Regions from separate parts of the Streptomyces sp. NPDC085866 genome, predicted to be linked through region 2. Evidence: riboswitches for the same ligand, from Rfam matches in the RefSeq annotation. Region 2 holds a riboswitch; the other holds the start of a gene.
The links. Region 2 has a riboswitch for cyclic di-AMP ahead of ACIF83_RS25835 (transglycosylase SLT domain-containing protein). Riboswitches for the same ligand answer to the same signal wherever they lie in the genome.
Positions count from the first base shown of each region.

Region 1: another riboswitch for cyclic di-AMP. It lies ahead of ACIF83_RS08835 (peptidoglycan DD-metalloendopeptidase family protein); the one in region 2 lies ahead of ACIF83_RS25835 (transglycosylase SLT domain-containing protein).

Region 1 is NZ_JBITSQ010000003.1:447,151-454,103, forward strand. It holds gene ACIF83_RS08835 (peptidoglycan DD-metalloendopeptidase family protein) at 228-1,133, opposite strand; cyclic di-AMP (ydaO/yuaA leader) riboswitch at 1,138-1,300, opposite strand; gene ACIF83_RS08840 (alpha-galactosidase) at 1,604-3,688, opposite strand; gene ACIF83_RS08845 (tyrosine-protein phosphatase) at 3,860-4,657, shown strand; gene ACIF83_RS08850 (DUF6126 family protein) at 4,664-4,786, opposite strand; gene ACIF83_RS08855 (helix-turn-helix domain-containing protein) at 4,783-5,406, opposite strand; gene ACIF83_RS08860 (aspartate aminotransferase family protein) at 5,472-6,857, opposite strand; gene dxs (1-deoxy-D-xylulose-5-phosphate synthase) at 6,854-6,953, opposite strand, start outside.
Region 2 is NZ_JBITSQ010000010.1:128,577-135,529, forward strand. It holds gene fahA (fumarylacetoacetase) at 1-550, opposite strand, end outside; gene ACIF83_RS25820 (ATP-grasp domain-containing protein) at 821-2,071, shown strand; gene ACIF83_RS25825 (FAD-dependent oxidoreductase) at 2,116-3,318, shown strand; gene ACIF83_RS25830 (HAD family hydrolase) at 3,473-4,285, shown strand; gene ACIF83_RS25835 (transglycosylase SLT domain-containing protein) at 4,321-4,809, opposite strand; cyclic di-AMP (ydaO/yuaA leader) riboswitch at 4,813-5,028, opposite strand; gene ACIF83_RS25840 (polyprenyl synthetase family protein) at 5,528-6,538, shown strand; gene ACIF83_RS25845 (outer membrane lipoprotein carrier protein LolA) at 6,786-6,953, shown strand, end outside.

The DNA of each region.
Region 1 (6,953 bases), on a different contig from region 2:
TCGGACCATGATTCACCTTCGGATGTGACCTACGCGACCGTAGGCAGGGGTTGACGAACGGTGAGATGAGACACCCTTAAATGATGTGCCAATCCAGGAATAACGCCACGGTCAGGCGCGTTGACGGTGCGCACACGCAGAAGGCCGGACCCCGGGATCGGGGTCCGGCCTTCTGCGGCCTGTCAGGGCAGGTGATTCTCGAGAACGCGTCCCACGGAGCGGGAGCCTCAGACGGCGACGCCGTGCGAGCGGAGGTAGCCGACCGGGTCGATGTCCGAGCCGTAGTTCGGCGTGGTGCGGATCTCGAAGTGCAGGTGCGGACCGGTCACGTTGCCGGTCGCGCCGGAGAGGCCGATCTGCTGGCCCGCGGTCACGGTCTGGCCGGCCGAGACGGAGAGCCGCGAGAGGTGACCGTACTGGGCGTAGTAGCCGTCGTTCAGCTTGATGACGACCTGGTTGCCGTAGGCGCCGCCCCACCCGGCGGAGACGACGGTGCCGGCGGCGACGGCCTTGAGCGAGGTACCGGTCGGCACGACGAAGTCGACGCCGGTGTGGTAGCCGCTGGACCACATGCTGCCGGCCACGTGGTAGCCGGTGCCGATGGTGGCGCCGGCGACCGGGAGGGTGTAGCCGGTGGAGGGCACGGAGGGGGCGGAGGGTGCGGAGGGTGCGGTGGCGGCACCGGAGGCCTGGCCGGACCGGGACGGGGATGCCGGCGCCGGGGCGGAGGGCTCGGTGTGCGTCCGGGCGGTCTTCGCGCCGAGCGACAGCTTCAGACCCGGGTGGATCAGCGAGGGGTCCTGGCCGACGGCCTGCCGGTTGTCGTCGTAGAGCCGCTGCCAGCCGCCGCTGACGTGCTGCGCGTCGGCGATCTTCGCAAGCCAGTCGCCGGACTGCACCGTGTAGGTGCGCACACCCGAATTCCGCTGCACGGCCGCCTTCTTCACGGCCGTCTTTTCCACGACCGGAAGGGACTGCACGGCCTTTCCGGAAACGGGTTGCGTGGTGGCGGCGTGCGCTCCGGTGGCCCCGAGGAGTGGCAGGGCCAGCGCGGCACCACCGGTTCCGGCGACGGCGATCGAGCGGCTGAAACGCGGGGTCTTGGGGCGGCGGTGCTTACCCTTCGCGGGCATGGCGCATTCCTCTCCGGCGCCTGCGAGGTGAGCTGACGGGTTCGGGCTGGAGCTGCCCGGCCGCGCGGTGCGCGGCTGCACCCCAGCCTGTCCCGGAGACCGGGACAGGCAGTCGTACCTGGCGGGTCCCCCGCTCCTGCCGAACACGGGTGAAGTGTGTGGGGACTCCGGGCGGCGGCAGGATTCGGCGTTCCGTCCGGATTGGTGGCGAACGTAAGCGAGCAAGACGCAACCGGACAAGCAGCCGGTTCCCGGCGTGGATGTTCCAAGTGATCGAATTCGGGAATTCCCGGTCACTCTGCGTGAATTCCCGAATCCTTCCCCTTTTCAATTTCCTTCGCCTTTATGGGGATTACGTGGACATGACGCGCGACGCACGGTCACGAATATGACGCTCCTCACGCACCGACTCCCCACGCCCCCTTGCCCCAGAGCGAGTTGGAACGAAGGCGCCAATTCGGGCAGATGGCTCAGATGCGGCGCAGTCGGAGAACCGTCGCATCCAGGTCACCCTTCAGCCCGGCGCGCAGCCCGTGGTGCAGCAGGACGGCCCCTCGATGCTCTTCGCCCGTTTCGAGGCATTTGTACGATGCCGTCGGGTCGAGTCCGCGCAGCCGCAGCGCCGGCACCGGCTCGCCGTAGTGCTGCGCCTGGAGGCAGGCGAGGACCACGGTCTCGTCCCCGAGGACGTACTGGACAGCACTCAGACCGCCCGTCGGGGGCCGCAGCCGGTACTGGTCGCCGCGCTGGACGACCGGTCGGATCTCCTTGTAGAGGTCCACCCAGCGACGGGCTTCGGCCAGCTCCTCCCCGGTCCACTCGGTGAGGTCGCCGCCGACGCCGAGGACCCCGGCCATCGAGCTGACGAAACGGAACCGCAGCGAGCTCTCCCGCCCGTTGAGCTGGGTGTTCGGGCTGTCGGTGACCCATGCGGCCATGACCCGCGCCGGATGGATTTGGCTGAAGCCGTGCTGGATGGCGAGCCGGTCGAGCGGGTCGGTGTTGTCGGAGGTCCACACCTGGTCGGTGCGGCTCATCACGCCGAGGTCGATCCGCCCGCCGCCGCCCGAGCAGGACTCGAACGCGACCGAGGGATGGGCGGCTCGCAGCCGGTCCAGCAGGGCGTACAGAGCGCGGACATGGTCCACCCACAGGCGCTGCGGGTACGGCTCCCCGGGCCAGCCGGCGTCGGTGAAGCAGCGATTGAAGTCCCACTTCACGTAGTCGACCGGGGCGCTCGACAGGAGGGCGTCCAGCTGCTCCCAGAGATACTCCTGGACGTCCTCGCGGGCGAGGTTGAGAACGAGCTGGTTGCGCAGTTCCGTCCGCTTGCGTCCCGGCTGGTACTGCACCCAGTCGGGGTGAGCACGGTAGAGGTCGCTGTCGGGGTTGACCATCTCGGGCTCGACCCAGATGCCGAACTGCATGCCGAGGTCGTGCACCTGGTCGGCGAGGGGCTTGAGGCCGTGCGGGAAGCGGTCGGGGTCGGGCGTCCAGTCGCCGAGGCCGGCCCGGTCACTGGTGCGGGCACCGAACCAGCCGTCGTCCACGACGAACAGCTCGACGCCGATCTCGGCGGCCCGCCGGGCGAGGGCGGCCTGCTGCTCCTCGGAGATGTCGAAGTTGGTCGCCTCCCAGGAGTTGAACAGCACCGGCCGGTCCTGCTCCGCGCCCGGGACGACGTACGCCCGCTGGTAGGCGTGCCAGGTGCGGCTGGCCCCGCCGAAGCCGCCGTCGCTCCACAGGCCGGCGAAGACGGGGGTGGTGTACGACTCGCCTGGCTGGAGCAGCAGCAGGCCCGAGTCGTCGTATCCGGCGCCACCGGTGACCTGCACGCGTGCGTCCGGGAGTTGGGCGACGGCGATCCGCCAGGAGCCGGACCAGCCGAGCGCGCAGCCGTAGACCTCGCCGCGTTCCTCGGTCGCGTCGGTGTCCAGCGCGACCCAGGGCAGGTGCTGGTGGCCGGTGTGGCCGCGGCGGCTGCCGATGGTCTTCTCGCCGTAGGTGAGGGGGGCGGTGGTCAGCAGCGACTCGGCGGCCCAGCGGCCGTGCAGCTGGGACAGCCGCCAGCCCTCGCGGTCGGGCAGGGTCCAGGCGGCGGCGTCTGCGCGCAGCAGTTCCACGCGCGCGTGCGAGCCGTTCTCCACGGTCACCCAGCGCTCCACGACGTCCCCGCGCATCCGGTAGTGCAGGGTGACGGCCAGCCCGTCGTCGTCGAAGCGCAGCCGCAGCCCGTCACCGTCGTTGCCGCCCTCGGTGTCGAACGACACGAAGCGCCACTCGGTGCCGCGCCGCTCCTCGGTGCGCACGGACAGGGCCGGACGGACGAAGCGGGGGCCGCCCTCGACGGGGTACTCCTCGCGGCCGTCGAGCGGGGACTCGAAGGGCCAGTAGGCGGGCAGCGGGCTCACCGCCAGGGCCTCGGCGTCGGCGATCGCGATCCGTGGCCCCCAGTGCAGGTGCAGCAGTTCGTCCGCATCGGTGAGATGCAGCGCATAGCTGCTGCCGGGGCCCGACAGGAGCCATGTACGACCGTCTTCGGCGATGTCCACCATCGAGACCTCACAGGTGCCAACAGATCCGCTCAAGTGCGAACATCATTAGGCCCCGCAGCCCCTGGTGGCAACGCCTGTGGACAACTCATTGCCCGAGGAAATCGATGTCGTATCGTCGACGGAGTGCCCGTCGACGAGCCGCGCCGGCGGGGCCGACCGGGAGGAGCCCCCGTGACGCAGCAGGTCCCCTCGACCGAGCCCGAGCTGGCCGGAGTGCGCAATTTCCGCGATGTGGGCGGACTGCCGACCGTGGACGGACGGCGGGTGCGCCCCGGAGCGCTGTTCCGCAGCGGCCATCTCGCGCACGCCACCGAAGAGGACGCGGCCTTCCTAGCGTCCCTGGGCCTGCACACGATCTTCGACTTCCGCAACGCCGCCGACCAGAAGCTGGAGGGTCCGGACGTCGAGCTGCCCGGCGTGCGGAACGTGAACCTGCCGCTGAGCGACCCGGCGGACGGTGCCGAGTTCTGGCAGATGGTCCGCGACGGCGGCATCGAGCAGCTGCGCGGCATCCTCGCGGACGGCAAGGCGGCGGCCCGGATGGTCGCCTCGTACCGGACGATCGTCAAGGAGCGCACCGCCGAGCACTCCCGGGTGCTGCACGCCATCGCCGAGGACAGCGTGCCCGCGCTGATGCACTGCGCTGCGGGCAAGGACCGCGCGGGCATCTCCATAGCCGTCACACTCCTGGCCGTGGGCGTGGAGCGCGATGCCGTCATCGCCGACTACCTGGAGTCCAACGCCAAGCACCGGCGCTACAAGGTCCGTCGCAACGGCAGCGCGGACACCGCGTACACGCCCGAGGTGATGGAGCTGCTCAGCCCGCTCTTCGACGCCCGCGCCGAGTATCTCCAGGCGGCCTTCGCGAGCATCGAGGAGACGTGGGGCGGCACCGACGCCTACTTCGCGCAGGGTCTGGGGCTCACCCCCGAGACCCGGGAGCGGCTGCGGGAGCGCCTGCTGGACTGACGGCGGTCAGCCCTTGCCGCCCAGCTCGAACAGCAGATAGAGGAACGCCGCGAACAGGTGGCCGACGGCGATGTAGATGATCAGCCGGACCCACAGCGAGCGGGGGAACCTCTCCTCGAAGTTGCTCATGGCAGCTCTCCAGTCAGCGGGCCCAGGCACAGCGTGGCCGTGGGACTCTGCAGCAGGGTGTGGACGAACAGCAGCTCCACGCCGTCGTGGTCCTCGGCGGCGAGGCGGTGCGGGGTGAGCGAGTCGAAGTGCGCGCTGTCACCGGGCGTCAGCAGGTGCACGGTGTCCCCCAGGCGCAGCCTGAGCCGCCCCTTGAGGACATGGAGCCACTCCTCGCCGGGGTGGACGCGCACGATGTCGCCCTGGGCGCCGTACGGCACCCGGACGCGCAGCGCCTGCATGCCGCGCCCCGGGGCTCCGGCCTGGAAGTAGGTCCAGCCGCCCGCATGGGTCGGCTCCATGTCGGCGGCGCGCACGACGGCGTCCCGGTCGGCGACCGTCTCGCCGAGCAGCTCCGAGACGGTCGTACCGTAGATACGGGCGAGCGCGAGCAGCATCGGCAGCGAGGGCTGGCGCTGCCCGGTCTCCAGCCGGGACAGATGGGCCGGCGAGAGCCCGGCGGACCGGGCCGCGGCCTCCAGGGTGAGGCCGCTGCGCCGGCGCAAGGCACGCAGCTGCGGCGCCACGGCGGGCAGGTCGTCGCCCTGGCCCGCCGGTGGCGCGGCTTCTGAGGCGTTCATGCCTCCATTCAGCCGGATCATTGCCTCTGCGGCAAATTCCTTGCCTCAGAGGCAAAAGCCGGGGCTCAGCGGTTGGCCACCGCCTGCTTGATCAGGGTCTTGCCGAAGTCCCACATCAGGCCGCTGCCGCTGTGCGCGTCGTCCATCACCGTAGTGAAGGCGTCCACGAACCGGTCCACGTCGGCCTCGTCGACGACCAGCGGCGGGATGAGCTTGATGACCTCCAGGTGGTCGCCGGAGACCTGGGTGAGGATCCGGTGCCGCTGCAGCAGCGGTACGACCACCATCTGCGCGAACAGGCCCTTGCGTGCGGCCTGGAGCATGGTCCAGCGGCCGCGCAGCTTCAGCGAGCTGGGCTTCCCGAACTCGATGCCGATCATCAGGCCCCGGCCGCGCACGTCGGCGAGCAACTCGTACTTGTCGATCAGTGCGGTGAGCCGGGACTTCAGCAGGTCGCCCGTGGTGCGCACCCCGGCGACGATCTGCTCGTCCTCCAACACCGACAGCACGGCGAGTCCGGCCGCCATCGCCTGCGCGTTGGCCCCGAAGCTCGCCGAGTGGACCAGGACGCGGTCCATGGACGAGTAGACCTTCCTGAAGATCCAGTCCTTGCCCAGGGTCGCGCCGACCGGGACGTAGCCGCCGGACAGCGCCTTGGCCACGCACACCAGATCCGGTTCGACGCCGTCCTCGTGCTGGTAGGCGTAGAAGTCGCCGGTACGGCCGAGACCGGTCTGCACCTCGTCGGCGATGAGCAGCGCCTTGTGCCGGTGCAGCAGGTCCTGCGCGGCGCGCAGATAGCCGGGCGGGGTCTCGTGGACGCCCTTGCCCTGGATCGGCTCCACGATCAGGGCGGCCACGTCGCCCTTCTTCAGCTCCCGCGCGAGCGCGTCGAGATCACCGAGGGGCACGGCGGTGTCGGGCAGCAGCGGGGCGAAGCCGTCGCGGAAGCCGTCCTCGCCGTTGACCGAGAGGGAGCCGGTGGTCAGGCCGTGGAACGCGTGGTCGCAGTAGAGGACGCGCGGTCTGCCGGTGGCGTACCGGGCGAACTTCAGGGCGGTCTCGACCGCTTCGGTGCCGCTGTTGCCGAAGAACACCCGGTCCAGGTGCGGGCTGTGGCTGAGCAGCCGCTCCGCGAGCAGGCCGGGCAGCGGCTGGCAGTCGAAGCGGGTGAGGTCGGCGAGGTTGAGGTCCAGGACGTCGTGCAGCGCCTTGCGGACGACCGGGTGGTGGCGGCCGAGGCCCATCACCCCGAACCCGGCGAGCATGTCCAGGTAGTCGTTGCCGTCCGCGTCGTAGAAGTGGGCGCCCTCGGCGCGCTCGTAGACCTTGTCGAAGCCGATGGTGTGCAGCATGCGCGGGAGCTGCGGGTTCAGGTACTTCGTGTGCAGCTCGTAGCGCTCGGCTCCGCGGTCGGCGAGGAGGGCGCCGAGGTCGAACTCCTTGGTCATTCAGCTTTCTCCTTGACTGTGCCCCCCGGGTCCTTGGCGGCGACGCCCGTCTCCTCGACGACGAGAACCGGATCCTTGACGGCCAGGCTCGCGCCG
Region 2 (6,953 bases):
GGCCGAAGACGGGTGCCGGGTCGGCGGGGCCCTTGCGCTGCCCGGACGGACGTACGACGTCCGTGTCCGACACCACCACCGTGCCGGAGCGGCCGTGGTAGCCGATCGGCAGGTGCTTCCAGTTGGGGGTCAGGGAGTCCTCGGCGTCCGGGCGGAAGATCTGGCCGACGTTCCGGGCGTGGTTCTCGGAGGCGTAGAAGTCGACGTAGTCCGCGACCTCGAAGGGCAGGTGGAGGGTCACCGACGACAGGGGGTGGAACAGCGGTTCGATCGTGGACCGGTGCGAGGGCACGGTCACCCACGCCGTCAGCGCGCGCCGCACGTCCGACCAGGCCGTGCGCCCGGCCGCCAGCAGGGGGGTGAGGGTGGGCTGCGCGAGCAGGGAGACATACGGCGAGCCGAGGGCGGCGGCCGCGGCGCCCGCGTCGAGGACGTGGTCACCGAGCCGGACGCCGACCCTCCGCTCCGTGCTGCCGGAGGGCGAAAACACGCCATAGGGAAGGTTGTGCGGACCGAAGGGGTCGCCCTCGGGGACGTCGAAGGGGGGCATGGGGTACTGCCTCGCTCTCATCCGGGCCATGCATGGCGGTGCGTTCCATGTGGTCGCGGCACACGTTACGGCTGAGTCGCGCGTCTTGGGCAGTGCCCCATGCGTTGCTCGAAAGGTTGCTCGGACAGTGTCTAAAGAGTTCGTAATGCCCGAAAAGGTCTTGTGGGAGGGGGCAATTCCGGCTTAGCGTCCTTTGGGGGACACGGACGGGGTGGGTCCGGTCCGTAGGGGGGACACGTGGGGGGACCCGTGGCCAGAAGCACCGTCGGCGTGCCTTTCGACGCGGACCGTGACGTGCCGGGACTGATCGTCAAGTTCGGCGACTACCCGCTGCACCACGGCGGTGTCGGCGCGATCCGCAGCCTGGGCCGCCTCGGCGTCCCGATGTATGCGATCACCGAGGACGCCTACACGCCCGCGTCCGCGTCTCGCTATCTCAAACGGGCGTTCGTGTGGCCGACGACCGGCGCCGAGGACCCGGGCCGGCTGGTCGAGGGCCTGCTGCGCATCGGCCGCCGGATCGGCCGTCCGACCGTCCTGGTTCCGACGGACGAGGAGGCCGCCGTCCTGATCGCCGAGCACCAGGACGATCTGGCCGGTCCTTTTCTCTTCCCACGCGTCGACCCCGCGCTGCCGCGCCGGCTGGCCAGCAAGCAGGGCCTGCACGAGCTGTGCGTGGAACACGGCATCGCGAGCCCGTCGGCCGCGTTCCCGGAGTCGTACGACGAGATCGTCGCCTTCGCCGACACGGCCCGCTTCCCGGTGGTGGCCAAGAACCGCGAGGCGTTCGTACGGCGCAGCCACCCCGCCGTCAACGGCACCACGAGGATCGCCACCCGCGAGGGCCTGCTCGCCCTCGCCCGGGACTGGGGCGAGCAGCCCGGCGTGATCCTCCAGGAGTACCTGCCGAGGGAGGAGGCCGAGGACTGGATCGTGCACGCCTGCTTCGACGCCGACTCCAACCCGCTCGCGCTCTTCACCGGCGTCAAGGTCCGCTCCTGGCCGCCGCACGCGGGCATGACGGCGAACGCGTACGTCGTGGACAACCCGGAGCTCGCCGACCTCGCCGCGCGCTTCGTCAAACAGATCGGCTTCACCGGCATCATCGACCTCGACCTGCGCTTCGACCGGCGCGACGGACAGTACAAGCTCCTCGACTTCAACCCGCGCATGGGCGCCCAGTTCCGGCTCTTCGAGAACGAGTCGGGCGTGGACGTCGTACGCGCGATGCACCTGAATCTGACCGGCCGTGCCGTACCGGAGGGGGAACAGCGCGCCGGTCACCGTCTCGTCGTGGAGAACATCGACCTGCCCGCCCTCCTCGCCTACCGCCGCAGCGGCTACACGACGCCGCACGTGCCGGCGAAGGCGAGCGGGACGGAGCTGGCCTGGCTCGCGGGTGACGACCCGATGCCGTTCCTCACGATGCTCGCCCGCTTCGTGCGCCCGGGCGCGAAGCACCTGTATCAGCTGTGGCGCACCAATCGCCGCGGCAGCAGCACCACTCCCACCACGAAGTAGGCAAGGCCACGAAGGTGGCGCACCGCGTCCTGGGGAGGGACTTCGTGATTCGACCGGTTGCAGTCATCGGGGCCGGGCCGTACGGCCTGTCCACCGCCGCCCACCTGCGGGCGCGCGGCATCCCCGTCCGCGTCTTCGGCGACCCCATGGTCAGCTGGCGCGCCCACATGCCCGAGGGCATGCTCCTCAAGTCGACCCCCGCCGCCTCCAACCTCGACTGCCCGCAGCCCGGCCACACCCTCGCCGACTACTGCGATGCGGCCGGTGTCCGCCGGCTGGTGACCGACGAGGACATCGTCCCGGTGGAGACCTTCATCGCCTACGGCGAGTGGTTCCAGGAGAAGCTGCTGCCCGACCTGGAGCAGGTCCGGGTGGTCTCCGTGGACCGCGACAAGAGCGGCGGGTTCGAACTCAAGCTGGACTCGGGGGAGATGTTCACCGCCCGCGCGGTCGTGGTCGCCACCGGCCTGTCCGGGCTCGCCCACCTCCCGGCGGAGCTGGCGCCGGCGGCGGCCGACGGCCCGGCGCCCACGGGTCCGGTCTCCCACAGCTCCCAGCACCACGACCTCACCCGCTTCGCCGGCAAGGAGCTGATCGTCGTCGGCGCCGGCCAGTCCGCGCTGGAGACGGCCGCCCTCGCGGCCGAGGCCGGCGCCCAGGTGCGTGTGGTCTCGCGCGGCCGCGGCCGGGTCGCCTTCGGCGCCCCGCCCTGGGGCCAGCCGAGGCTGCGCCCCGAGTCGCCCTTCGGCCGTGCCTGGTCCCTGTGGGCGCTCAGCCACTACCCCCACCCGTACCGCTTCCTGCCCGCCCGCACCCGCCACTACCTGGTCCGCCGGGTCCTCGGCCCGCTCGGTGCCTGGTGGCTGCGTGACCGCTTCGAGGGCAAGGTGCAGGTCCAGGAGGTCGAGCGGGTGGTGGGCGCCGAGGCCCCGGACGGCAGCCCGGTCCTCACCGTCAGCACCCACGGCAAGCGCACCGAGCGGTTCTCGGCCGACCACGTCATCGCGGCCACCGGCTACCGCGTGAACATCGCCGCGATGGACTTCCTCGGTCATGAGCTGCGCACCCGGCTGGCGGTGAGCCGGGGCACGCCCAGGCTCGGACCGGGGTACGTCTCCTCCGTCCCCGGCCTGTACTTCACCGGCCTCCCGGCGGCGTCCTCGTACGGCCCGGTGATGCGCTTCGTCTGCGGCACGGAGTTCGCCTCGCCGCGCCTGGCCGGGCACCTGGCGGCGGCACACGGCTGAGCCGTGCAGGACGCCGTCTCGCTCACCGGCATGTCCGATCACGTCGACGCCACCACCATCAGGTGGCCCGCAGGCGCCAATTGGAGTCGAGGAGCACACAAGTCCGGCAACTTCAGGGTGAGTCGGCGGGGCGTGCGATCCGTATTCTCTGATCATGGCCGCACCCCCCGCATACTCACTGATCGCCACCGACCTGGACGGGACGCTGCTGCGCGGCGACGACACCGTCTCCGACCGGTCGCGCGCCGCGCTCGAGCGGGTGGCGCGGGCCGGCGCCCGGCACCTGGTGGTGACGGGCCGCCCGGCTCCTCGGGTACGGCCCCTCCTGGAGGGCCTCGGCAGCACGGGGCTCGCGGTGTGCGGGCAGGGCGCGCAGGTCTACGACGCCGGCGCCGACCGTCTGCTGTGGTCGGTCCGGCTGGACCGGGAACTGGCCGAGACCGCGCTCGGCAAGATCGAGGCCGAGGTGGGGCAGGTCTACGCGGCCGTCGACCAGGACGGTGTGGAAGGGCTCACCCTGATCGAACCCGGGTATCTGATGCCGCACCCGACCCTGCCCGCCGTGCAGGTCGGCCGCCGCGACGACCTGTGGTGCGAGCCCATCAGCAAGGTGCTGCTGCGCCACCACACGCTGTCCGACGACGAGTTGGCGGCGATCGCTCGCTCGGCGGTGGGCTCGCTGGCGACGGTCACGATGTCGGGGCCCGGGACCGTGGAACTGCAGCCGTGCGGGGTCACCAAGGCGACGGGGCTGGCGCTGGCCGCCGAGTACCTGGGGATCGCCGCCGACCGGGCGCTCGCCTTCGGCGACATGCCCAACGACATCCCCATGTTCGACTGGGCCGGACGGGGTGTCGCCATGGCCAACGCCCACCCCGAACTCAAGGCCGTCGCCGATGAGATCACCACGTCGAACGAGGACGACGGCATCGCCGTCGTCCTCGAAAGACTGTTCCCGACCGACTGACCGGGATATCAGTAGTGGCCCGCCGTGGGCGCCGGTCAGTAGGCGCCGAAGACGTTGTCGATCGACCCGTAGCGCGCGGCCGCGTAGTTGCAGGCGGCCGTGATGTTCGCGACCGGGTCGTAGATGTCGTAGGACGTTCCGGCCACGTGGTACGCGTTGAACGTCGGGTCGATGACCTGGAGCAGGCCCTTGGACGGGATGCCCTTGGCCGCGTTGGAGTCCCAGAGGTTGATGGCCGCCGGGTTGCCCGACGACTCGCGGATGACGTTGCGGTAGATGCCGTTGTACGTCCCCGGGATGCCCTTCTGAGCCATGATCGCGAGCGACTCACGGATCCAGCCGTCGAGGTTGTTCGGGTACCCGGCGAGCGTGGTGGACGCCGTGGCGGCCGTGGGGGTGGCGGCGGAGGCGCTGGTCGCGCCGATGAGCGGAAGGGCGAGCACGGCGGCGCCGGTGCCGATGACGGCGAACTTGCGGACGAGGCGGTTGGTGCGGGTGCGGCGGGGCTGAGCGGCAACAGGCATGGGGACGTTCCTCTCCGTCGCCTGCGAGGTGAGCTGTCGGGTTCGGGCGGGGAGGTGCCCGGCCGTTCCTCTGGGGGGAGGCACGACTTCACCCCTAGCCGTCCCGGCGCGACGTGCGTCGTCCGGTCAGGCGGCTTACCTGGGTCCCCCGCTCCTGCCGTACGAATGAGTTCGTCGATGGGTGGTGTCAGACGCGGCAGGATTCGGCGTTCGTCTGACTGGCCCGGAAGCTATGCGACAGCACATGTCAGGAACAAGTACTGGATTCACCCAAAGAGGCATTTGACCTTGATCTGTTCCGAATGGGGCACTTGATCCTTTGCGGTTGCCAACGCTCAACTGGCCAATGCGGCAAGGGGAGAACGGGGGTGGTGCCGAGTGGCCGATTCATGGGCGCGCGTGACCCAATTCACGAAATGGCAAAGAGTATCAAATCAGACATGGGGGATTCGGGAGATTCGCCGGGTGTGGCGCAAAAGGAGTACCTCGCCCGCCGCGCGGTTCGCGACAAATCGGGCGAGATCCTGTTAAGTCGTTGTGTACCCACACTTATCAGATGATCAAAAACATACCGGCCGTGATCCGATACCGCCCGGGCTGGACCGGTGGGCGCTATCGGTGATCGAAACAGGACCGGATACGCTGACTTGAGTGATGGCAACGACCTATCGACAAACCGTGTAATCGCCAGCAGACACCAGCAGACAGGAGACCCCTCGTGACCGTCGTCGGGCCGTTCGGGCTGAGCGTGCGGGACCAGGCTCTGGAAGCCGATGTCCAGGCCGGATTGGCGGCTGTCGAGGAAGGCTTGCTCGAAGCCACCAAGAGCGAGGTCCCGTTCATCACGGAGGCCGCGCAGCACCTCGTACGGGCCGGTGGGAAGCGGTTCAGGCCGCTGCTCGTGATGCTCGCGGCGCAGTTCGGCGATCCGTACGCGCCGGGCGTCGTGCCGTCGGCCGTCGTCGTGGAGCTGACCCACCTCGCCACGCTGTACCACGACGACGTCATGGACGAGGCGTCCGTGCGGCGCGGCGTGGACAGCGCCAACACCCGCTGGGGCAACTCGGTCGCGGTCCTCACCGGCGACTTCCTCTTCGCCCGCGCCTCCCAGATCCTCGCCGACCTCGGCCCCGAGGCGGTCCGGGTCCAGGCCCTCGCGTTCGAGCGGCTGGTCACCGGGCAGATCCTGGAGACCGCGGGCCCCTCGGACGGCCGTGACCCGGTCGACCACTACCTGGACGTGCTCGGCGGCAAGACGGGCTCCCTGGTGGCCGTGTCGTGCCGGTTCGGCGCGATGATGTCCGGCGCCGACGAGACGGTCGTCGACGTCCTCACCCAGTACGGCGAACGGCTCGGAGTCGCCTTCCAGCTCGCGGACGACGTCCTGGACATCGCCTCCGACTCGCACGAGTCCGGCAAGACCCCGGGCACCGACCTGCGTGAGGGCATCCCGACGCTGCCCGTGCTCCGGCTGCGCGAGCGGGCCGCCCGCCTCGGCCTGGCCGAGGACATCGCGCTGTGCGAGCTGCTGGACTCCGACCTCAGCGACGACGCCCGGCACGCCGAGGCGCTGACCGCGCTGCGCGCGCACCCCGCGCTGGAGCAGGCCCGCCGGGACACCGTCCGGTACGCGGAGGAGGCGCGGGCGGCGCTGGCCCCGCTGCCGGACTGCGACGCCAAGGCGGCGCTGCTCGAGCTGTGCGACGCGGTGGTGCACCGGGCCGGCTGACCCGTCGCGCACCTGGCTCGACGGCGGTGTCTCCCGCACGACCCCTACGGGTCGGGGGAGGCACCGCCCTCGTGTGTCATACCGCAGGCGTACACGGAGTTGGCTCCGTGGTCTGACGCTTCCTCACGGCCGATTTGGTCAGATGGAAACCACGGAAATCACCACTCCTCACCGATTCGGGTGAGAATGGCGGCTCAGGTGGACCAGTGTGGGGACAGCCGCCGCCGACGACGGAGGTAAGGCACAGATGGCACCGTACGAATCCGACGAGGCAATGGGCGCCGGGCAGGGCGAGGACCTGCCCAACGGGCGCCGCAAAGCCGCCCGGTACGTGGTCCCGGTCGCGGTGGTGGGGGTGGCGGCGGCCACGATCGGGCTGGTCCCGGCTCTCGCCGACTCCGGTTCCCCCGATCTG